3 regions of the Aeribacillus composti genome follow, and region 1 is predicted to be linked to each of the others. Evidence: predicted binding sites of a transcription regulator. Region 1 holds the regulator's gene; each other region holds the start of a gene.
The links. Region 1 encodes Rex, which represses fermentation and respiration genes when NADH is low (regulators of the CRP and FNR family bind a similar motif). Its sites were predicted from a motif close to TTGTGAAATATTTCACAA; they were not measured.
Positions count from the first base shown of each region.

Region 2: a site for Rex is predicted at 5,657-5,674, ahead of RI196_RS09420 (DUF2249 domain-containing protein). Genes of this name have one in related genera too.
Region 3: a site for Rex is predicted at 6,631-6,648, ahead of RI196_RS18260 (lactate permease LctP family transporter). Genes of this name have one in related genera too.

Region 1 covers NZ_CP134501.1:388,825-397,077, reverse strand. The annotation lists gene groL (chaperonin GroEL) at 1-168, opposite strand, end outside; gene groES (co-chaperone GroES) at 222-506, opposite strand; gene RI196_RS02100 (CPBP family intramembrane glutamic endopeptidase) at 755-1,486, shown strand; gene RI196_RS02095 (YdiK family protein) at 1,491-1,694, shown strand; gene tatC (twin-arginine translocase subunit TatC) at 1,787-2,533, opposite strand; gene RI196_RS02085 (twin-arginine translocase TatA/TatE family subunit) at 2,556-2,729, opposite strand; gene RI196_RS02080 (redox-sensing transcriptional repressor Rex) at 2,744-3,385, opposite strand; gene RI196_RS02075 (ABC-F family ATP-binding cassette domain-containing protein) at 3,697-5,619, shown strand; gene tsaD (tRNA (adenosine(37)-N6)-threonylcarbamoyltransferase complex transferase subunit TsaD) at 5,894-6,913, opposite strand; gene rimI (ribosomal protein S18-alanine N-acetyltransferase) at 6,913-7,392, opposite strand; gene tsaB (tRNA (adenosine(37)-N6)-threonylcarbamoyltransferase complex dimerization subunit type 1 TsaB) at 7,362-8,057, opposite strand; gene tsaE (tRNA (adenosine(37)-N6)-threonylcarbamoyltransferase complex ATPase subunit type 1 TsaE) at 8,038-8,253, opposite strand, start outside.
Region 2 covers NZ_CP134501.1:1,944,943-1,953,195, forward strand. The annotation lists gene moaC (cyclic pyranopterin monophosphate synthase MoaC) at 1-5, opposite strand, end outside; gene moaD (molybdopterin converting factor subunit 1) at 10-243, opposite strand; gene RI196_RS09390 (molybdenum cofactor biosynthesis protein MoaE) at 240-695, opposite strand; gene mobB (molybdopterin-guanine dinucleotide biosynthesis protein B) at 728-1,231, opposite strand; gene RI196_RS09400 (molybdopterin molybdotransferase MoeA) at 1,228-2,493, opposite strand; gene RI196_RS09405 (molybdenum cofactor guanylyltransferase) at 2,539-3,147, opposite strand; gene RI196_RS09410 (MogA/MoaB family molybdenum cofactor biosynthesis protein) at 3,153-3,653, opposite strand; partial or broken gene RI196_RS09415 (GTP 3',8-cyclase MoaA) at 3,664-4,551, opposite strand; gene RI196_RS18570 (hypothetical protein) at 5,102-5,152, shown strand; gene RI196_RS09420 (DUF2249 domain-containing protein) at 5,736-5,969, shown strand; gene RI196_RS09425 (DUF2249 domain-containing protein) at 5,974-6,201, shown strand; gene RI196_RS09430 (hypothetical protein) at 6,188-7,435, shown strand; gene RI196_RS09435 (metal-sulfur cluster assembly factor) at 7,480-7,782, shown strand; gene RI196_RS09440 (hypothetical protein) at 8,243-8,253, opposite strand, start outside.
Region 3 covers NZ_CP134501.1:3,786,971-3,795,223, forward strand. The annotation lists gene helD (RNA polymerase recycling motor HelD) at 1-887, shown strand, start outside; gene RI196_RS18245 (ABC transporter permease) at 1,170-1,985, opposite strand; gene RI196_RS18250 (ATP-binding cassette domain-containing protein) at 1,982-2,998, opposite strand; gene RI196_RS18255 (L-lactate dehydrogenase) at 3,917-4,864, opposite strand; gene RI196_RS18260 (lactate permease LctP family transporter) at 4,896-6,512, opposite strand; gene RI196_RS18265 (hypothetical protein) at 6,737-6,889, shown strand; gene tnpA (IS66 family insertion sequence element accessory protein TnpA) at 7,723-8,043, shown strand; gene tnpB (IS66 family insertion sequence element accessory protein TnpB) at 8,037-8,253, shown strand, end outside.

The DNA of each region.
Region 1 (8,253 bases):
TGCAATCGTAACGCCATCGTTTGTAATTAACGGAGAACCGAATTTTTTCTCAAGAACAACGTTACGGCCTTTTGGTCCTAAAGTAACTTTAACCGCATCTGCTAATTTATCCACACCACGCAGCATTGCACGACGTGCTTCTTCACTGAATTTAATTTCTTTTGCCATGTTGCGAAAACCTCCTCAAAATTTAAATTGTCTATGATATTGGGCTGTCTCTATTAGCCGATCACAGCCAAAATGTCGCTTTCACGCAAAATTAAGTATTCTTTGCCGTCATATTTTACTTCTGTGCCGGCGTATTTTGAGAAGATAATGCGATCGCCAACAGCAACTTCAACTGCAACACGTTCACCGCTGTCTAATACACGACCAGTACCAACTGCTACTACTTTACCTTCTTGAGGTTTTTCTTTAGCTGTGTCAGGCAATACGATGCCGCTTGCTGTTTTTTCTTCTGTTTCAACAAGTTCAATTACAACGCGATCACCTAATGGCTTTAACAAGGGAAACAACCTCCTCAAATATCTTTTGAGATTTTCAAAATTTATTCCTTATTCATTATTAGCACTCATTGCTATCGAGTGCTAACACCAATTATTATATTAAAGAAACCTCCTCTATTTTTCAAGTCTCTTTTAAAAAAATTTTAACATCCTCCATTAAGTGCTTACCTTGTCAAAATTGTTTTTCTTTCTTAAAACCATTGTGTGTTAAAATAGTCATATGAATCTTTTATAAAGGAGAACTATTCGTGAAAAAGCAATATTGGTGGATCATCATTACGTACATCATTATGCAGCTCTCATCCTATATTGGAGTTCCCCTTTTTTATGAACTGGGTGTTGGCGACGATGAAAATCTCAATGCAGGACTTTTTCAAGCGCAAGCATATTGGTCGATTACAAGTTTTACTGCTGCGTTCGTCATTATTTTATTTCTCCTTCGTCATGAACGGAAAAATAATGTCCGGATTGAAAAAGCTTCTTTCGGCGAATCTGCCATATGGGCTGTTTTCGGAGTTTTTTTAGCTTTTTTCATTCAAACAATCGTTGGCAATATTGAAATATATGTACTTAAAGTTAATCCGATGTCGGAAAATACTCAAGTTATTATGGATTTAATTGAAGCAACGCCTTATTTGATTATTGTCACATCAATAATAGGACCGATTATTGAAGAAATTATCTTCCGAAAAATTATTTTCGGGGTGATTTATCAAAAAACGAATTTTTGGATCGGCGCGCTTGTCAGCTCGCTATTGTTCGGCATCGTGCATGGGGAACCTGAACTTTTATTGCGTTATACAGCAATGGGGTTTACGTTCGCTTTTTTATATTATAAAACAAAACGCATATTAGTCCCTATTTTTGCCCATACAATGATGAATACAATCGTAGTCATCATTCAAACAATTTATCATGATGAGATTGAAAACATGATGAAGCAAATGGAACAAATACAAATCATTATTGGAGGCAGCTAAGATTATGAATTTTCATCCCGTTTCCATGGGACTCTTCTATTTTATCATGGGAGTTCTATTTACATATTTAGCAATTCATCATGCTGAAAATGGTATGTGGACAGCTACAAATATGATTTTAATGATTTTAGCCACGTTTGATTTTGCTGTTTCCATCCGCATGTTCACTTTCTCATATAAAATTCGGAAAGCAAAAAACAACCGATGAGGTGTAATGATATTATCCCTCTTGTGTAGACAGTAGGAAAAAAGCCTATACTGTCTACTTGACAGGGATATGTTTATAACAGCCCATCGGTTTTACTTTTGATCTGATTCTTTTATTTGAGAAGACTGTGCTTTTTTGTAAGCAAATCTTGAAACAATGATACTTATTTCATACAAAATGAATAGCGGAATCGTGACCATTAAATGCGACACAATTTCAGGCGGCGTAATAATCGCTGCGATAACAAGCAATACAAAATACGCATATTTTCTAACCTTTGCCAAAAACGCCGGATTGATGATCCCGAGTCTTGTTAAAAACATAATGACAACGGGAAGCTGAAACAACAGTCCGAAAGGCAATGTTAACTGCAGCAGGAAACGAAAGTATTCATTTATTCCTATCATTTGTTGAATGTTTAAATCATTGGAAAGCCGCCCCATAAAATCGATGACAAAAGGAAACAAAATAAAATAAGAGAAGCTTATTCCTAAAAGAAATAAAGCAACCGACAACGGTATATAGCTTAATGTGACCCGCCTTTCTTTTTCATACAGTCCTGGGCTGATAAACGCCCAAAGCTGGTACAATAAAACAGGGAAAGTTAGAATTAAAGCAATAATAAATGTAATCTGCATATAAACGATCAATGGATCTGCAGGACGAAAAGCATTTAAGGCGAATTGCTTTGCTTCATCAGTTTGCTGTAAAAAAACAATAATTGGCTTCGCTATGAAAAAGCCAGTAATCATAGCAACGAAAAAGAAAACGACTACAATAATCAGCCGTTTTCTAAGCTCCGCTATATGCTCCAACACGGACATTTTTTTTTCGCTCATCATTATTCATCCATTCTTCTTGCTATTCATTTTTCTTGTTTTCTTCATCATCGTCTGCTAAGCCCTTCGTGGCACTTTTAAACTCCTTTAATGATTCTCCTATAGCTTTTCCAAGCTCAGGAAGTTTTTTCGGCCCGAAAACAAGCAGAGCTGCAAATACAATCAACAGCAAGCTTCCAATTCCAATTGTTGGCATTTAATATCGCTCCTTCAATCTTCATTCGAATAATGTTTTAAAAAATATGCAAGAGCCTGAAGTTCAACAGATAGATCGATATGATGAATCCGAATTTTATCCGGAACATTTAAGCGAGCCGGCGTAAAATTTAAAATGCCTTTTATGCCTTTTTCCACTAACCGATCCGTTATTCCTTGAGCGGCAGTTGCCGGGACCGTTAATATCGCAACAGGCACATCATCAGGCAATTCACTTTCTAGCTGATCCAAATGATAAATTGGAACTCCACCAATTTTCATTCCTACTTTTCGTTTATTAATGTCAAATGCAATAACAATTTGTGTGTTGTTATTTTTTGTAAAATTGTAATTTAAAAAAGCTGTTCCCAAATTTCCGACTCCAATGAGGGCAACTTTGGTCAACTCATCTTGGTCAAGCGTCTTTCTAAAAAATGATAACAAATAATTGACATTATATCCATAACCTTTTTTGCCCAGCGCTCCGAAATATGAAAAGTCCCTTCTAATTGTCGCAGAATCTACTTTTACTGCTTCACTCAGTTCTTGAGAGGAAACACGTTGTTTTCCCGAGGCATGTAAATTTTGCAAAAACCGATAATATAGAGGTAATCTTTTTGCAGTTGCTTGCGGTATCTTAGATTGATCTTGATTCAATGCTCATCCCTCGCAATCCAAAACAACCTGACTAATTTTGTTTTTAACTATGTTTTCTAGCAAGCGGCTGCTCGCCTGTATGAAACAATATCAGACTGATAACGCTTCCATCCTGATCTTCTTCTCCGTCTACATTTCTTTTTATTTGTTTTTTCTCCAAACTCTCCTTATATAAAAACTATACACTATTTTTTTATTCGTGTCTTTTGAACGATTGTTACAATTTCTTGTCCTTTTGTTCATCAGGTCAGTTGCCTGCAGTCAAATATATAGGCTACACTTATTCTAGCAAAGATTGAGGTGAACTATGGATGATTTTATTGCAGTTAAACAAAATCACAAAATATTATGGTGCTGACCTTATTTTATCGAATATTAAGCTGGAAATCCAAACAGGAGATAAAATCGCCGTTGTAGGCCGCAATGGAGCCGGAAAATCAACATTATTGAAAATCATTGCCGGTGAAATGCCCTTTGATTCTGGTGAAATTGTGAAGCCAAAAGATTTAACAATCGGCTATCTGGCACAAAACACAGGATTAGAATCAACTAAGTCGATATGGGATGAAATGCTAACCGTTTTTGAAGAGCTGCGGAACATCGAAGCTGAGCTGCGAAATATTGAACAAAAAATGGCAGCTATCTCCTCAGCTGGAGATTCTCATGCTTTGCAAAGCTTAATGAAGGAATATGATTCACTCCAACATTTATATAAAGAAAATGGCGGATATCAATATGAGGCGGATATCCGTTCTGTGCTGCATGGATTAGGGTTTGCTGATTACGACTATTCAACTAAAATTTCGGTTTTGAGCGGAGGACAAAAAACCCGGTTAGCACTCGGAAAGCTCCTGTTGAAAAAACCGGATCTGCTCATACTCGACGAGCCGACAAACCATCTCGACATGGAAACATTAAACTGGCTCGAACAATATTTACAGCATTATAATGGAGCGGTTCTAATTGTTTCCCATGACCGGTACTTTTTAGATCGCGTTGTCAACACTGTTTATGAAATATCACGAACAGTTTGTACGAAGTATGTTGGGAATTACAGCGCTTATTTAAAACAAAAAGCGGAAGCGTACGAAAGGGAATTAAAACAATTTGAAAAACAGCAAGAAGAAATCGCGCGGATGAAAGATTTTATTCAACGAAACTTAGCAAGAGCATCGACAACGAAACGTGCGCAAAGCAGAAGGAAAATGCTTGAGAAAATGGAAATACTGGACAGGCCCGCTGGGGACGAGAAGTCAGCCAGCTTTTCCTTCGAAATCGAAAAGCAAAGCGGCAATGACGTGTTAAAAGCCATTGATTTGTCCCTTTCCTACGATCAAAAAACTCCGATCGTGAAAAATATTAACTTTTCGATCAACAGGAAGGACTCAATTGCCTTAATAGGGCCAAACGGAGTTGGAAAATCTACCTTATTAAAAACGATCATCAACCGCTTAAAGCCGCTGAGCGGAAAAATTCAGTTTGGATCTAATGTCCAAATCGGATATTATGACCAGGAACAAGCGGATTTGTCTTCATCTAAACGGGTTTTAGATGAATTGTGGGATGACTATCCCGAAAAAACAGAAAAAGAAATCCGAACGGTTTTAGGGAATTTCCTTTTTTCAGGAGATGAAGTGCTGAAAACCGTCTCGTCTTTAAGCGGAGGAGAAAAAGCTCGGCTCGCTTTAGCGAAATTAATGCTAAAAAAAGCTAACTTTCTCATCATGGATGAACCTACGAATCATCTGGATCTCGACAGCAAAGAAGTATTGGAAAACGCTCTGATAAATTTTCCTGGAACAATCTTGTTTGTTTCGCACGATCGTTATTTTATCAACAAAATCGCGACCAAAATTTTTGAATTATCCACAGAAGGCATTGCCGAATATATCGGGGACTATGATTATTACATTGCAAAAAAAGCGGAGATGATCGAGCTTGAACAGTTGAAAGAACCAACTATCGAAACCAAAGAGCAAAAACAAGGAAAATTATCTTATGAACAAGAAAAAATATTGAAAAAAAAGGAACGGCAAAGACAGCGCCGCATTGAAGAACTTGAAAACAAAATAGCAGAAATTGAAGAAGCGATCGCTGAAAACAATGAAATGCTTTGCGATCCAAATATATACCAAGATCATGAAAAAGCTCAAAAACTTCATGATCAAAATGTCATGTTAACGGAACAACTAGATCAGCTGATAGAGGAATGGGAATCACTTCTTTCTGAATAACCGGCTCATGCCGGTTTTTTATTTATTTTGTTTCCTTCAGCATGTTTCTCTCAAACAGTTATCCACATCATTAGTTCCTTACCTTATAATATTTTTCTTATTTGTTCACATTATCCACAACAAACCCCTTTAGTTATCCACATGTTTCACCTTATTTTTTCTTCTTCTATTTCAACGTTTCGTCTTATTTATCCAAAATGAAGATTTTCTTTGTGGATAACCTGTGGTTAAAATAAAAAAATAGGGCCGCTGTTCATTCGACCCTATTTTGCCTTTATATATATGACGTTAATTCCAATCCAGGATGAGCATTCATACGATAATCACCGAAAATTCCTTTTTCATAAAGTACATCAGCGAAAGCTGCAATCATGGCCGCATTATCTGTGCATAAGGACAATGGTGGAATGACAAGGTCGATCCCTTTTTTCTTTTTGAATGCTACCTCCATAGCAGTTCTTAATCCTTTATTCGCCGCTACTCCGCCTGATAAAAGAACTTGCTTAGCTTGATACTTCTCACTGGCACGAACAGTTTTTTCCACTAAAACTTCTACAACACTTTGCTGAAAACTTGCAGCCATATCTTTCGGATCTATCGTGATCCCTCTTTGCGCCGCGTTATGAAGAGTGTTAATCACCGCTGACTTCAGCCCGCTGAAACTAAAATGAAACGAGCCTTCTTCAAGCCATGCTCGCGGCAAATCAATGGAAGCAGTTCCTTCATGTGCTAGCCTGTCGATATGAGGCCCGCCCGGATAAGGCAGGTTTAATGTTCGCGCTACTTTATCATAAGCCTCTCCTGCTGCATCATCAAGTGTTTCCCCAATCACCTCAAAACAACCGTGCTCCTTCATATAGACAAGCTCTGTATGGCCGCCGGAAACAACTAATGCAATCAGCGGGAAAGAAAATTCTTTCACAAGACGGTTTGCATAAATGTGTCCTGCAATATGATGTACTCCGATTAGTGGAAGATCATACGCAAAAGCTAAAGCCTTTGCGGCATTGACTCCAATCAATAATGCACCAACCAGCCCCGGTCCTTCTGTCACGGCTATGGCGTTCAAATCGTGATACGAAAGATTCGCCTGTTTTAACGTTTCTTCTAATACGAGAGTAATTTGCTCGACATGATGGCGTGAAGCGATTTCTGGAACGACTCCGCCAAAACGTTTATGGCTTTCAATTTGGGAAGCAACGACTTGTGCAACAATTTCTTTTCCGTTTTTCACAATGGCAGCTGCTGTTTCATCACAGCTTGTTTCAATTCCTAAAATTAATCGATCTTTCATTATAAATTCACCTGCATTAATATCGCATCTTCTTGGTTATCCGTATAATAGTTTTCCCGGATTCCGATTGGTTCAAAATTCAATTTCTTATATAATGATTGCGCAACCGTATTCGAAACTCGGACTTCTAATGTAACGGTTTTGGCTCCTTTTTCTTTTGCTACGTTTAAAACGCTTCTAAGCAGGGTCTCTCCCAGCTTTTTTCCCCGATACGCTGGAGAAATAGCAATATTGGTAATCTGCCCATCATCAACAATCACCCATAAACCGCAATACCCTACAACTTTTCCTTCATATTCTATTACTAAATAAGTAGCAAAATGATTATGGACCAATTCCCGATAAAATGATTCCTTTGTCCAAGGAACCGAAAATGACAGCTGTTCGATTTCATAAACACGATGTATATCTTCAACTGTCATTTTTCGAACATTTACTTGATTATTAATCATGTTGACGTTTTTTGCTGCTCGATCCATTTCGCTTCCGCCTCTGCTAACCTTAAATAATTTGGCACAAACTGATGAACATTGACTGCTTCTCTAGTCATTCCCATCAAACCTAGCAATCCCGGACGCGGCTGGTGCAATGACGGATCCCCGATGACTGCCAACTCACCCATTATTTCTTTGATCAGATCTAAATGAAGAGAAACATCATTCCCTAAAAAGAGCACCCGCTTTTTGAGCTGTTTTATTTCATTCAACCAATCTTCTAGCAGAATATTTCTGTCTTCTTTCACACAAAGTATGTTTTCTTTAAATTCATACAGCCCGGTATTAACTCGTCCTCTTCTTGCATCAAATAAAGGGCAAATCAATCCGTCAAAAAAACGCCCGTTCAGCGCAAGCACTTCAAGACTGGAAACGCCCGTTAAAGGAATGTTTCTAGCCCATGCAAGCGTCTTAGCAATTGTTACACCGATTCGCACACCAGTATAAGAGCCAGGACCTTGGGCAACCACAATCTTTGTTAAGTCGCTGGGCTGAACGTGGCACTCTTTCAAAAGATAATCAACTGCCGGCATTGCACGAACAGAATGGTTTTTTTTCAAGTTCGTCATATATTCGCCAATAATTTTAGTTTCGTCTACTAACGCAATGCCTAAACAGTCGTTTGATGTATCAATCGCTAATACCGTCATCAGTGAAAAACTCCTTACACAGCTTAATATATCTTTTTCCCTTCGGCCTAAAAATTAGAGATCTTGCATTGTCCTGAATGTAACGGATGAATATATCCAGTCTTTCCTCCGGCAGTTGATCTTCTATATATTGCGCCCACTCTACAACTGTTACACCGTCTCCATCAAAAAACTCATCAAACCCTAAATCCTCATC
Region 2 (8,253 bases), 1.6 Mb from region 1:
TTCATGTTTTTAACCTCCACTCATCGGCGGAATAAGGGCGACAACATCCCCATCCCGAATGATGTCATCTTCTGCAGCAAATTCTTCATTGATGGCAAAAAGGACGGAGGATAGGGCGGGCAGTGAATATTCTTTTTCCAACCGTTCGCGGAGTTGTTTAACAGTTATTTCTTGATATGGCAATGTCATCTCCTTTTTATTCAGCTGCTCTTTTAGTTGGGCGAAAAATAAAATTCGGATCATGACTTCATCTCCTTTGGAATGCCTTTTTCATAAGAAATCGTTTCTTGCTGATTGCCGATCCACAATGAGCCATCCTCCCAATGCTCTTTCTTCCATATCGGTACCATTTCTTTAATCCGCTCGATTGCATAACGGTTTGCTTCATAAGCATCAGCGCGGTGAGGAGTAGATACGGCGATGACGACCGCGGCATCCGTAATTTCTAATCGTCCGATACGATGGACAATGGCAACCTTAGCATTCGGAAACTGCTGTTTAATTTCAGCTCCGATTTGTTCCAGTTTTTTTTGAGCCATCGATTCATATGCTTCATATTCTAAATACAATGTTTTTTTTCCTTTTGTCAATTCCCTTACAGTTCCGATAAATGTAACGATAGCTCCGGCATTTCGATCCACAACAGCTTCGATGACACGTGAAACATCTATCGGTTCTTTCACAATTTGAAACATAATTATCCCTCCAAATATAATATAAAATGGCATTATTGTCTCATTTCCAACAGCTTCTCCTTTACATAGTTCACGATCCAGCTGATATACAAATCTTCATCTTTAATAAAAAATGAATGTTTTTCTTTCAAAGGGATCGAGCTAATCGATGCGATCACATTTGATAAATCAAGCAGATGAAGATCTTTCTCATCACGGATACAGACAATTTTCGGGTATGGAGCTTTTTTCAATCCTTCGATAATCAATACATCAATTGAAAAATGCCGGTAAAGTTCCATAATGTTCGAAAAATGTTCATTCGCTTTTATTTCAGCTTGCAACAGCAAAGTTTCTTCCCCTAGAACCGCTGAAACAACAGCACCAGCTTCCCAATGCCGATACGTATCTTTTTTTGGAACATCCGGTTTTCCACCATGACCGTGATGTTTAAAAGTACCGACTTTTATCCCATGATTGGTCAGCTCTTTGATGCATTTTTCAATTAGCGTAGTTTTTCCGCTGTTTTGATGCCCTACCACTTGTAAAATCATCATAGCCAACTGGAGGCTCCTTCTTCATCTTCGATTAACAGCACGTTAACTTCACTGCCTGCTTGAAATCCTCTGCTTCCGCCAGGCAAAACAATTAAACTATTAGTATGAATTAAGGATGAAACAATATTTGATTTGTCCCTTCCAATCGGATCAGCTACTAGCTTTCCATCATGATAGGACAGTTTTGCTCTCACAAAGCGCGTGAACGGATTCGGCTTTAAAAAATCTTTCGTTAAAATCGCCCGGGCTCGTTTTAAATAACAATTTTTTTGTCCGAGCATCGCCCTTATATACGGACGGACAAACAGCTCAAAACCGACATAACAAGCGGAAGGGTTGCCTGAGAGGCCGAACAAAATTTTGTTGCCGACAACAGCTGCAGAGGTAACACTCCCTGGACGCATGCCGATTTTATTGAATAAAACTTGGGCTTGAAGATGCTCGTACACCTTTGGGATATAATCAAAATCGCCCACTGACACTCCGCCTGTTGTGATGATAATGTCGGCCATTTGCATTGCTTTTGTAACAGCTTGAAATACATTTTGAAATGTGTCTTTCACAATTCCGTATAAAATCGGTTCACCGTGAGCTCTGAAAATTTGTGCCTGCAGCATATAAGTATTGCTATTGTGAATTTTTCCTTTTTCCAGCGGTTTATACACTTCAAGCAATTCGCTCCCGGTTGCTATGACGACAACCTTTGGGCTCTTCATAACCGGAACGTAATGATACCCGAACGTTGCCAGAACAGCGGATATTCCCGGAGTGATCACGGTTCCTTTTTCGATAAGCAAACTGCCCTTTTTCATATCTTCTCCGATGCGGGAGATGTTTTCTCCTGCCTCAACTTTTCTTTTTATTTGCACATATGTTTTTCCGTCTTTTCTGAATTCCTGTGTTAATTCCTTCATGATGACGGCATTTGCACCTTCTGGAATGGCAGCGCCAGTCATAATTTTAACGGCTTGAAAAGGTTTTAAAGATTCTTTCCAAACAGAATCTGCTCCTTGAGTCCCGACGACTTCCAAAACTGCTGGATTGGAAGCTGAAGCGGCCTCGGTCGATGCTGCCCAAACAGCATAGCCGTCATAAGGGGATCGATCAAATCCAGGTACATCCGTTGTAGCAGTTATATCTTGACCAAGCACACGATGAAAGCTGTTTTCGATTGATACATACTCTATTTCACCTTCATAGCTTTTTTCCAACACCCGGTCGATTGCTTCCTCTACTTGAATTGGCTTTCGCAACGATCCCATTCCTTTCCACCCTTCTTGCCCCCACCCGATACTACCAAGGAACATTTATTTTGTTTTGGAAAAGGAGGCTTGAGGAAAAAGGTTATTATGAACAATATACTGGTCATATTCATCCTTTGTATTAATATTGATGAAAGCATCATCATCATTGATCTCAACATATCTAGTATGAATACTTGGAAGAAAATGCTTCATGCTTAACTTATTTTGTTCAAGGTGCCATCGTATTTTTTCCTTCACTCGATGATGGTACATGGCGATCAATGGCTGAATATTTCCGTGAACACTAGGAACAATCGCTTCACAACCGTCATTTCTGTATAATTGCAATTTTTTCAACAAATGCGCATTGATAAAAGGAGTATCACAAGGTAAAACGATATACCATTCGGATTTGAATTGGGACATAACGGAATAAATGCCGGCAAGAGGTCCTTTTCCTTGATACAATTCGAGATCTTGAATATATGTCAGCTGGTTCCTTTGCAGCCATTTCGTATCTATTTCAGGATGTATGACAACAACCACGTCTTTTGTGATACATTGCAGCGCTTCGATACTATATAAAATAAATTCCTTTCCATTTCTTTTCGCAAATGCTTTCGGTTGCCCAAACCGTTTCGACTGTCCTCCTGCCAGCACAATCCCGATCATCTTGTTCACTGACGATTCATCTCCCAAACAAGATGGCGAAGTTCCGGCAAAATCAGCTTTTCCATGGCAAGACGAACCGCATTTGTCGATCCCGGCATGCAAAAAATGACTTTTTGTCCAATTGAACCGGCAAGCGCTCGACTAAGCATGGATGCGCTTCCAATTTCTTTATAGCTTAAATAACGAAACAATTCCCCAAAACCAACCATTTCTTTGTCAAGCAATTCTTTTACCGCTTCAACCGTCACATCCCGTTTTGTAAAACCAGTCCCGCCGTTCAATAAAAAAACATCAATTTCGTCAGAAGCCTCTTTCACAGCAGATTGAATGGCTTCCCGTTCATCTTTCACAATCTCGTAATCTATTATTTCCATTTGTTCTCTCGTTAATAATTCGATGATTAATGCACCGCTTTTATCCGTATCCTTCGTTCTCGTATCAGAAACGGTGATCACTTTGCAGCGAACAGGGTCATTTGCCTTGCTGCGATGTTCAGATACACTCATCAATCACACCTCACCCGCCAATATAAAACATTTCCACACGTCTGTTTGCAGAAAGAGCATTGATCCTTCCTCTTTCTTCGGAATAACGATCGTCCCGAGCCTGCCAAACACGGGTGATCTCATCCAATATTTCTTCACCGCTTGCTCCCTTTCGCATTTTAACTAATAAATCAACGCCGTTTGAGGCAAATAGCATGTATACTTTTTAGGGCATTCGCGTGCAATCAGAACAAAAAGCTCCTGATAAGGAAGAAATAAAGCCGCCTTCCACATCCGTACCTCGGTATCGATACCTTTTGGGAACCTCGCCAAAAACGTTGACTGAACTGGTTTAAGAGGTATTTCTTGGTGAATCATATCATGAACTTCTTTGCTCGTCAAAACTTCGTCCATTTTCCAACCGTTTAAGGTTTCGACATCCATATATTCGATGAAGCGGATCGTCATTCCTTTTTCTTCAAAAAAACGAGCCATCGGTAAAATTTCGCTCTCATTTATTCCTTTTACAACCATGTTCACCTTTACCGCCAGACCTTGTGCAACCGCTTCTTCAATTCCTCTTACAATTTCCTCAGACTTTGCTTTACCTCCGTTCATTTTAGAAAAAATTTCGTTATTTAAAGCATCTAAACTGACATTGATCCGGGTTCATGCCCGCTTTTTTTAAACGCTTGGCATATGATCCGTTAATGGTCAATGAAACGTCTTGAAGATCTTGAATATTTTTTAACATCGATATTAGTACATCAATGTCCTTTCGGAGGAGCGGTTTCCCCCCGGTCAGACGAATTTTTCGAATGCCTAAACGTAAAGAGGCTGGCCAAACGATATATTTCTTGAAACGTCATTAGTTATTCCCGTTTTATAAAAGAATACTGTCTTCCTTCCATTTCAGCATACAGTATACACAACGAAAATTACATCGGTCTGTCACCGAAATGCGCAAATTCAATAAAGGGCGGTTAATTGATCTCGCAACATCTTCCTCTCCTTATACATTCATTCTTCATATGTTACAGACAAGATAAACAATAGAATGAGATCTCTGTCACATAAATTCGAATGATCATAAAAGGTTAAATTAATTGTAAAAAAAATTTTCTGAAAAAGAAACCTATTTGGAATACATTTTACCAATTTATCATTTTTTTTATGGCTAACATGATGGGGCTCTATATAATGAATTGAGAAAGCAAAATAGATACACAAAAAATATTTTACGATTTCGGCAAACGGAGGCTTTCATAATAGAATCAGCAGTTTTCATTATGGACAATGTACCAATGCTTGGCGACTTGATGGAAAGAATGGTTATTATATTAGAAAACCGTTCATCCATCAACAGGATCTTCTTAGCTTTTTCCATTTCGGGTCACCTGTCGAGAATCCGTCCAGACTCGAAAAAACTCAAAGTTGATTGAAAAAAAGATACTATCGAAAAACAACTGATAGAAAAATCATTAAAGAAAACCGCCGGCAACAAATCCGAAGTTTCCTGAGAATTAGAGATTTCACAAGTTACACTTTACAATAAGATGAAAAAATACCAGCTACCTAAATAGATGAACAACTTCTCAATCGTTTTCGAGAATGGCATTAACTTGGTTTACGCCCCGCTTTTTTCTTCTAGCACACTTTTCAGGCAACCATCTTTTTGATGTCAATGACATACTTTCAATGTTAGAATGATCTTTTTGCAATAGCGCTTTGTCCGGGTTAGACGTATTTTTCGCACAATGGCCGCTGACCATATTAACAAAGAAATAAATTTCCCTACATGCCATCAGCTGTTTCCGCTTTAAAAACACACACTCTCCTTTCTATTTCAAGCAAAACAATATCCTTAGCGAAATGGTACCGATCTTTCATTGAAAACTGAAACATTTTCTAACAAGCAGTTCAATTGATGTTGCAACATCTTCCCTTCCCTCAATTGGAAGGATATATGCCAATACGGCATCACGAATCAATTATTCATAAACTTTTCAAAAGTGATGCCGATGAAGTGAAGCAAATCACAAATTGCGGGAATTGTTTTTACTATGATGAACATTGATAAAAAAGATGGAAAGGAGAATATGGATGGGAAAAACTGTTGAATTAGATGTTCGCGAAGATTTAAAGAAGAAATTAGAGCCGTTTCAAAAAATCATGGCGGCCATTCAGCCTCTTGCACAAGGAGATGTATTTATTTTACACGCTCCGTTTAAACCCGTTCCGCTTTTTCCTATCATGAAGAAAAAAGGGTTTTCTTATCAAGCGGAAAAAATAGAGGATAAACATTGGAAAATTACCTTTGTTAAAACGGAGGAATGAAAAAATGATACTGGATAATCGCGGCTTAGAGCCCCCACAACCGATGATGCGGACTTTAACGGCATTAGCAAAATTAAAAAAAGGAGAAACGTTGAAAATTATTAATGACCGCCGCCCGATGTTTTTATTTGAACAGCTTGACGATCTCGGTTATACCTATCAAACGCAAAAGCGCAGTGATGGAAGCTATGAAATAACGATTGAAAAGAAGGATGACGATGATGACGGCTAATCATACTTATGAAACGAATATTCGAATCCCTTTTTCGTTTATTATTTTTGGCTTGCTGGCGTTTTTCCTTTCTCAAATTCTTTTATTTCTGTCAACTCGTCAGCTTTCAACCGGAGAAATGCGCCTTCCTGTCGTATTGTCAGCTGTCCATTTATTAGTGATTGGCTTTGCTTTAATGACAGCCATGGGGGCCATGTATCAGCTTGTTCCAGTCGTGTTTTTAACCCCGATATGGAATGAATCATTTGCTTTTATCCAAATGGTCGTCACGTCATTAGGAATACTATCTTTTAGCATCAGCCTGGCCTTTAATATTCAAATGGCTATATTTTCAGGCTTGCTTCTTACTTGCGGGATTGTAATGTTTTTATGGCAGATGTTCATGACATTAAAAAAACAGAAGAAAAGAACGGTCATCACTTTATTTGTTGGTACCGCCCTCATTTGTTTGCTCCTAACGATCGGGCTCGGATTGACGCTTGCCTATCATTTTTGGAGCGGCAGACAATTAATCGATCATGATTTGATTTTCAAAGCACATATATTGCTGGGATTTTCCGGCTGGTTTACACTTCTTATCTTCGGATTTTCTTACAAAATGGTTCCGATGTTTTCATTGGCGCATCATTTTTCAATGAACACGGCCCGATATGTCTACATTTTTTATATAAGCGGTCTTGTGTTAACTTTCATCAGTTTTATAACGGCAAATGACCGGTTGTTATCAGCAGGGCTTCAATTGATGGCTGTCGGATATGGGTTGTTTGCATACCATATGTTTGCCATTTTAAAGAAAAGGATGAAGAAAAAGCTGGATAAACCTTTTCTGTTTGCTCTTTTGGCCATTGTTTTTGGAGTCATCCTGCATATAGCGGCGGCCGGTTTTTCTTTTGAAAGTGAAATCCATTCCCGCATCTTTTCCATCATCATCTACTGTTATCTGTTCGGCTGGATTGTATTAAGCATCATTGGCTACTTATATAAAATTGTTCCTTTTCTATGGTGGACACACCGGTATAGCAAAAAAATCGGCAAAGAAGCGGTGCCGACTTTGAAACAAATGATAAATGAAAAATGGATTGTGATGGAATGCTGTTTATTTGTTGCGAGTCTTATCGGCATGATCGCTGCTCTTGCCTCTTCAAGTACTGGTCTATTTTATCTTGCTCAAGGAGGAATGGTGCTGTTTTCTGGATTATTTGCCTGTACGATTGGCTCCGTATTGCTGAAATAAAAAATGAGGGAACGATTTACTGAAATATAAAGGGTGATGTTACAATGGAAATAAAAGCAAAGATCTTGGAAAAACTGCAAAACGTTTTAGATCCTGAATTGGGAATTAATGTTGTTGATTTAGGACTGATCTATAAGATTGAAGTAAAAGACGGAACTGCATTCATTTTAATGACATTGACTACACCCGGCTGTCCGTTGCACGACTCAATAGCAGGCGGTGTGAAACGCGCGTTGCGTGATATTGAAGGCATTCAAGACGTAAATGTCCAAATCACTTGGAATCCGCCTTGGTCCCCTGATAGAATGAGCGAAAAAGCATTAAGGCAGCTAGGGTTTCTTTCCTAAACGTTTTTCAAAGACTGTTCCTTTCCTGAAAGGGACAGCTTTTTTATGAAAGAAGTCCCAATTATTTTGGTGTTTTTGGCTCTTCTTCCAGCTCCCAAACAAACGGCATCACATTTAAAATTTTCGTTTAATCGTTTCCCAGCCAAAAAAATCCCCTTCCAGGAAAATCTTTTTTCAAATGCTGTCTTCCTGCAGGGGATAATCGCTGTTCCTTGTTTTTCCGGAGGTGTCAACCAAAAAAAATGTAACTGAAATCGCAAATGACGTTTCGTCCATTCCAATGAAAAAGCTCAAAATATTGTCATTCCGTAAGAATTGGCAAAACTGACGCCAACTATGGGACAATTAAAAACAGTAAAAGCAAAGAATACATTTACCGTCGGTCATACCGGTCAGTAAATTCCGAGTGGAATTCGCATGACAGAACCTTGCAAGACGGGTTGGCAACTTAGATGCTTTTTTATGTTGCTG
Region 3 (8,253 bases), 440 kb from region 1:
CCGATCCAACGCGGGTCAAACAGTGGATGGAAGGGGAAACACCCGAGGAGTGGGAGGATATTTGCCGATTGACTGTAAAAACGCTAGACGAAGGCAAACTGTTTTACGAAGATGCAACTCCGTATTTATTTTTGAAAGAGCTGATTCAAGGCTTTCAGACGAACGTCTCGATCAAACACGTGCTTGTAGACGAAGCGCAAGATTATTCTCCGTTTCAATTCGAATTTTTGAAGCGTTTGTTCCCTTCGGCGAGGATGACTGTGCTCGGCGACTTTAACCAAGCGATATTCGCTCATGCCAGTGAAACAGTCGATTTCCACACGCTTACCAGCCTATACGGACCGGATAAAACGGATTCGATCACCTTGACCCGCAGTTACAGATCCACAAGACAGATCATTGAATTTACGCGCGGACTCGTACCCGATGGCGAACGGATCACTGCTTTTGAACGCGACGGCGATAAGCCTGTGTTGACGAGAGTGTCCGATCAAGCTGAACTGCACCGCTGTATTGCTTCCAAAGTCGCGGACTTGCGGAAACGGGGATATAATACGATCGCGATTATATGTAAATCTGCTGCGGAAAGCACCGCCGCATACGAAGCACTGAAAAGAGTTGAAGATATAAAACTTGTGAAGAGCGGCTCTACCGAATATGAACAAGGTGTTGTCGTTATACCGGCGTATTTGGCGAAGGGCATCGAATTCGACGCCGTCATCATTTATAACGCTTCATCGCACGTATACGGCGTTGAGAGCCTGCGCAGATTGTTCTACACCGCCTGCACCCGGGCTATGCATTACTTGCAGCTTTACAGTGTAGGCGAACCGAGCCCCTTTTTACAGAACGTTGCGCCGGGTAGTTTCCTTCAGATCCCGGGTTAACACGAAACTGGTCTGGTGTCTGAAATGTATCACTGTCATTAAACGGCCATATATGATATAAAAAACCACTTGCCAGCATCCCTTCAATACCATACTCCGAGTTAGGCAACTTGTTTAATGGAAGGTAATGAAGGGATGTCAGCAGTGACTGAAATAATTATATCAGACATGTGAAATTATATATGATGTGTTAAAAGTTCTGTAAGCAGCAAGGTTCCGTAATTTTTCGGTAAAAGCTTTTTTACTAGGATATCGCGAACAGATCAATACACAATATCCAATTTATGCCCGGCGCATATATACACGGACGGTGATAGGCGCAAAGATTGCTACGATGGATGCAGCCCCGATGAGAGAGACGGCGAAATCTGAGCCAATAGTTCCATCATTGATCAGATCACGGACGGCAGTAATAATATGCGAAACTGGATTAATCTTCGCAAACCATTGGAGCCAATCGGGCATCGTCTTGACTGGCACAAAAGCATTGGAAAGAAACGTAAGAGGAAACAGCACAAGCATCGAGATTCCTTGTACGCTTGAAGCCGTCCGGGCAATCACGCCAAAAAAGGCGAAGATCCAACTGATAGCCCAAGAACACACAATCACAAAAACCCCGGCAATGACGACGTAACCCAGTCCTCCTTCTGGACGATAGCCCATGATATATCCCATCACAAACGTGAGCACTGTCGCAATGGTATATCGGATGGTGTCTGCCAACAGAGCTCCCGCCAACGGAGCAATGCGTGCAATAGGCAGCGACTTAAAGCGGTCGAACACGCCCTTATCCATATCCTCGCGCAGTTGGACTCCGGTCACAATGGATGTCGCGATGACAGTCTGCACGAGGATACCAGGAATGATGATCGGCAAATAACTATGCACATTTCCCGAGATCGCCCCGCCAAAGATGTAGGAAAACATTAAGGTGAAGATGATTGGCTGAAGCGTGACATCAAATAATTGCTCAGGCGTACGCCGAATCTTCAGTAAACCACGGTAGGCCATCGTCAACGAGTTGCACACTGCCTGTCCAAAGCTTGTATTGTTTTTTAGTTGACGCTTTGCAACTAGCTGATTAGAAGCATTTTTCATATCCTTACCTCCTCTGTTTCATCGAATGTCTCTGTTGTGTCCTCCCTCACACTATGACCAGTAATGGTTAAAAAGACCTCGTCAAGAGTCGGCTTCTGAACACTCAATTCAGACAAGCGGATCCCTGCCTCGCGAAGAGCGATCAGCAAATCCGTAACTCGGTCGGCGTCCGCCATCGGTGCCGTAATCTTTCCTGTTTCCAACGACACATTGGACCGGACTTTGAGCACCTGTTCAATAATTTGCCGGGCATTTTCGATATCTTTTACATTTTGGATTTTCAATTGCAGTGACGAACTGCCAACCGACGCTTTCAGCTCATCCGCTGTTCCCTCGGCAACGACTCGGCCGCGATCAATCACCGCGATTCGATCAGCTAGTTCGTCAGCCTCCTGTAAATATTGAGTTGTTAACAGTACGGTTGATCCCTGCTTGACCAATCGCCGGATCGTCTCCCACATTTGATTGCGCGTGCGTGGATCCAGTCCTGTTGTCGGCTCGTCTAAGAAGATGAGCGGCGGCTGTGCAATAAGGCTTGCTGCCAGATCCAGCCGGCGCCGCATGCCGCCGGAGAAATGCTTCAACGGGCGCTTCGCCGCTTCTGTCAAACCAAATTCCTCCAACAACTCCAGAGCTTTGCGCCTTGCCTCGGTACGGCTCAACCCTAGCAACCGAGAAAAGATGACTAGATTTTCGATCGCGCTGAGTGACTCGTCAACCGATGCATATTGACCAGTCACGCCAATCAACTGACGCACGATCTGCGGCTCCTTCACCACATCATAACCAAAAATGTATGCCGAACCTGCGTCCGGTCGCAATAAAGTCGCCAGCATTCTGACTGTTGTGGTCTTGCCTGCCCCGTTCGGCCCAAGCACGCCGTAGATTGTCCCAGCGCGCACATTCAAATTTACGCCGTCAACCGCACGTTTATCGCCAAAAGTTTTAACGAGTCCGTGCGCTTCAATAGCCCAATCACCATTGCTTGACACTGTTTGGTATCTATGTCCCATTTCATTTCCTCCTCTGCAACTAAGTACATTGGTGATGGTAACACCTTTTTATGAACTGAATATGAACAATGAATCCCCATGATGAAACATGTTAATGCTGGAAATTTGCCCGGCAAAAGCGTGAATCAGTTTTATACCGCTTATGGGCGTGGTTCATCCTAAATGGATCGGTGTCGCGTCCATAAACAACAATAGACATTCTTCTTTTGTCATCAATATCATATAGATCGTTATTGGTTTTCTCTCTGCTTATCCATCAAATTATTTTTTAGTAAAATATAATTCGCCTGATATAGTCACGTGGCAACAAATGCAGTAATTTTCATCAGAAAATTTAATGATCCGTGTTATTTATCCAATATATGTATATTTATAGGAAATAAATATGCAGAAGCTTTATATGAAGGAACCTGCCATTTATCATCTTTAAAAGAATGATCGAGCCAAGATTGGCGCAACAGATAAAGTTACTGAGGAAAAATAAGGTAGAATTTGAGGTATATTGAATGGTATAGAAGCTTTGGTGATATACAATACTGTGTTGGTAAATAAAATCAGAGGCAATTTGCAAAATAATAGCCCTTGCATAGAGGGTCTCCGTTAAAATGAAAATGCGATCCAACATTTGAAAGGAGAAACTCCATGCAAGAGCACATTCAATAGAAAAAGCAAACATTCAAAAACAATAGGCAGCGATTTTGTTCTTTGTATCTGAGTAATGATCACCCTTCAAATAGCTTTACAACACCGCAAGCCTTAGAAAAACGCGGTCATTATAACCATCCCATGTCCTTGGAAAGCTGTTGAGTTTTTCATCCTAACAAGCCTCGCAGCAGTTAGTAATCGTAAATTGGTTTTCCCAATCCTTGTTTCCTAAACGTTCCCGATACAATGGTCACTACAGAGCATGTCTCTGGATTAAATGACAGATTTTATCGTTTCTTTTAGCACTGAAACGGAATAATTAAATTGTTCTTTTTCCTTTTCGTTTAGTTCAATTTCGATTATTTCTTGAACACCGTTACGATTAAGCTTGGCAGGTACTCCAATATATACATCATTTTGTCCATATTCACCTTCTAGATAGGAAGATACTGTCAGGATACTATTTTCATTTTTAAGAATTGCTTTTGTAATTCGGACAAGGGACATTCCTATTCCATAGTATGTCGCCCCTTTTCGCTCAATGATATGATAAGCAGCGTCACGGACGTTTACGAAGATTTCCTCTAAACATTCTTTCTTTAAATCTTTCTTTCGCTCTAAAACATCATCAAGATTCTCTATTCCGATCTTGGCATGGCTCCAAACTGGAAGCTCGGTATCTCCATGTTCCCCTATGATAATTGCATGAATATTTCTTGAATCCACATTGAAATACTTTCCTAATTCAAATCTTAGACGTGCAGAATCTAAGACTGTTCCTGAACCAATGACGCGTTCCTTTGGCAGTCCTGACTCCTTCCAAGTGACATAAGTTAAGATATCTACTGGATTTGTTGCCACTAAAAATATGCCATTAAATCCACTTTTCATAATCTCTTTGATAATTTGTTTAAATATCCGCGTATTTTTCTCAACTAATTGCAATCGGGTTTCACCTGGTTTTTGTGCCAATCCCGCAGTAATAACAACTAAGTCCGCATCTGCGCAATCTTGATAAGAACCGCTCCATACCTTTATTGGCGAAGGTGCAAACGGCACTCCATGATTAAGATCCATCGCCTCGCCTTCAGCTTTTGCTTCATTTATATCAATTAAAACTAATTCCTCAACGACCCCCTGATTAATTAGTGAATAGGCATAACTGCAGCCTACAGCTCCTGTTCCAACGATTACAACACGATTTACTTTTTCTTTATTCATAGTTATACATCCTCCTTAAAATGTTATATGATTAAAATAGTAGCCAGCTAACTAATCCAATTACAGCAAGCAAACATAAACTATATTTTATTGTCACTTTAAATAAATCACTTTCTTTTCCTGCTAATCCAACTGCCGCAGCTGCAACAGCAATTGATTGAGGTGAAATCATTTTAGCCATTGTACCACCCATTACATTGACAGCAACCATCGTTTCAGGTGCTATTCCAATTTGTGAAGCAGTGACAGCTTGAAGTGGAGCAAATAAGGAACCGCTGTTTACAACAGAACCTGTTAAAAATACTCCTAACCACCCCAGCACTGGCGAGAATAAAGGAAATACCTTACCTGTTGAAGCAAATGCTAAGCCTAATGTTGATGACATGCCAGAGTAAGTACAAATATAAGCAAAAGCAAGCACACTGCAAATGGTTAGAACAGGTGATACTAATTCTTTTGAAGTTTCTTTTGCGATTTCTCTAAGCTGCTTATTGCTGCAGCGAAAAAGAATGCTTGCGACAATGATTGTCATTACAATCGCTGTTGTCGTAGATGAAAATAAATCCAACTTAAATACCGCAGCCATTGGAGCATCTTGCGTCACAATTGGTGCATGTTTTATAACTAAGTTGTCCAATCCTGGAATTGGAAACAACAACACTAGCTTTTCTAAAAGACCGCCTGGGAGAAACAATTTTTTAAAAAATGGTAGATTAAACAAAGTAACACATATGGTTAAAAATACAAATGGCAGCCAAGCATAAGCGATTTTCCCAAAAGAATACTTAATCTGCTTATCTACCGCTTTCTCTCTATTTACACGGTAAATTTCTTTAGGCTTCCATACTTGTAAAAATAAAGTTAATACTACTAAGCTCACAATCGCTGCAAAGATGTCTGCTAGTTCTGCCCCTAAAAAAGTGAGAACAAGTGCCTGTGTAAGCCCAAATGAACCCCCGCTTACTAAAATGGCTGGGAAGGTTTGTCTAATTCCTTTGAATCCATCAATGATAAATATCAGCAGGAATGCTACGACAATACTTAATGCAGGAAGGACCAATGCTGTATATCTTCCCACAACTAGACCATCCAAATTTGTAAGGAGGGCGGGAACAGTTACTGGAATCCCCATTGCTCCATATGCACCGCCTGCTATGTTTGCAATCAAACAAAGACCAGCTGCATATAACGGACTAAATCCAAGCCCTACTAAAATGGCTGCCGTTATGGCAACGGGTGCTCCAAATCCTGCAGCTCCTTCTAAAAATGCCCCAAATGAGAATGCCACAATAAGAACTTGCAATCTTTGATCCACTGTAATAAAAGAAATACTTTTTTCTATAATGGCAAATTTTCCGGTTTTTACTGTTATTTTATAAAGGAAAATAGCAGCAAATACGATTGATGCTACTGGCCATAAACCGACTAAAATTCCATATATCGCAGACATCAAAACTAAGATTGCAGGCATTTTATAAATAAAGACGGCAAAAATGCCTGCAGCAATTATGCTGAAAAGCCCTGCTATATAGCCTTTTAATTTAAATACTGTCAGCAAAACAATAAAAACGATGATAGGAACGGCAGCTATAATAGCTGAAAGCCATATATTTCCCAATGGATTATAAACTTGCTCCCATACATGCATCTTGTTCAGCCCCTATACTTTAAAATCGATGGAATGATTTTGTGATATATTTCACAATATGTATTACATCCTCCCCCTAAATTATTTATTTTGCTTACAAAGTTAGTATAACATCTGTTTGTGAAATTTTTCACAATATATATGAAAAAAATATGAACTTTTGAGACATGTCGAGTGCGGTAATCACTAAAGATACGGGAATTGGGATGACAAAAGAGGTTCAAATGCGCATATTTGAATGTTTCTATAAAGCCGATCCATCAAGAAACAGATCAAATGGCGGGAGTGGATTAGGACTTTCCATCGTAAAAAAATCATTGAAATGCATAAAGGTGATATACAGGTTGAAAGTTTACCTAAAGAAGGTACGGAAATAAAAGTAATATTACCAATAAACAATCCTGGCGCATAAAAGTGAATAAAAGATTACAATTACTTTCACAAGGATACCATTTTTTGAAAAACGGTATCCTTCTAGTTTCATTGAGAAAGAAAGTTGTTTAATCACTTCAAATTCTGGCAATTCTAGTGATATAGAAAGCACTTACGAAACCTCCTTATGTTTGTGTGGTAGCTAACATTATTGCCAGGTTTTCGTAAGTGTTTTCTTCTTTTTTGCCAAAATCACCAAAAGTAGTGATGAATCATACTTTTTTGATTCACTCCAATTCTAGGAGCAATTTAAGGCATTTTTTTGGTGAATATTAAATAGATATGAGAGATAGGAAGGACAAGTTATAACAACCTGTCCACCTCTTTCGACAATAATATTTAGCTATGTTTATAAAGGATATCCTTGATAAATCGGTACTATATGTCTGTTATTTTACTATTTTCGCCAACCATTTTTTATCAAGCACAACTTCAACTTTCTGCTTTACCACTATTTGTGGTACGGTTCACCGTAACGTTGGATAGGGTAGGAAGACAATAAACTAGGAGAGATAAGTATCTCTCCCTCTCCTATCTTTTAATTATAACTATTGCTTATGCACTTCATTCTCTTTATTTTCTTTCCACTTACCATATTGCTGCAACAACTTTTTTAGGTGTTTATATAAGTTCTCATGGCATCTTTTACTTCCTTTCTTATTGTTGACTGTTGTAATAAAATTGCCTCCTTTAGGTAAGCGTCAAATCTTGCACACCTTCTTGATGTGCTAATTTCATGAGATAATCTCCTCAAGATGAAATTGAAGGAGGTTTTTTTATGCCTAAGAATCCTGAATTACGAAAGGTTTGGGAACAACGAATCGCTGACTATCGTGAAAGCGGTCAAACTCAAGTAAACTGGTGCAAGGAAAATCAATGGAGTATTCACCAGTTTAAATACTGGTTAAGAAAAATTGAAAATCCAATAAAAAATCAAGGAAAGTCTACAAAATGGGCATCCGTTACCCTAGAAGATCATTCACAAACAGTTGAAAATTCATTACGGATTGAAATTAGTGGGATTTCAATTGAAGTAAAACCTGGTTTCGATCCGGCCTTTCTTTCAGAAGTGGTTAGGACGTTGAAATCAACATGTTAGTTGGTACAAGAGCTGAACGAGTTTACTTGGCAAAAGGAAGTACTGATTTGAGAAAATCCATTGATGGATTAGCTGCTTTGGTGAAAGAGGGATTTGATTTAGATCCCTTTTCATCAAGCTATTTTGTGTTCTGTAATCGAAAGCGAGATAAATTAAAAATTCTTCACTGGGACTATAATGGTTTTTGGCTTTATTATCGTCGATTGGAAA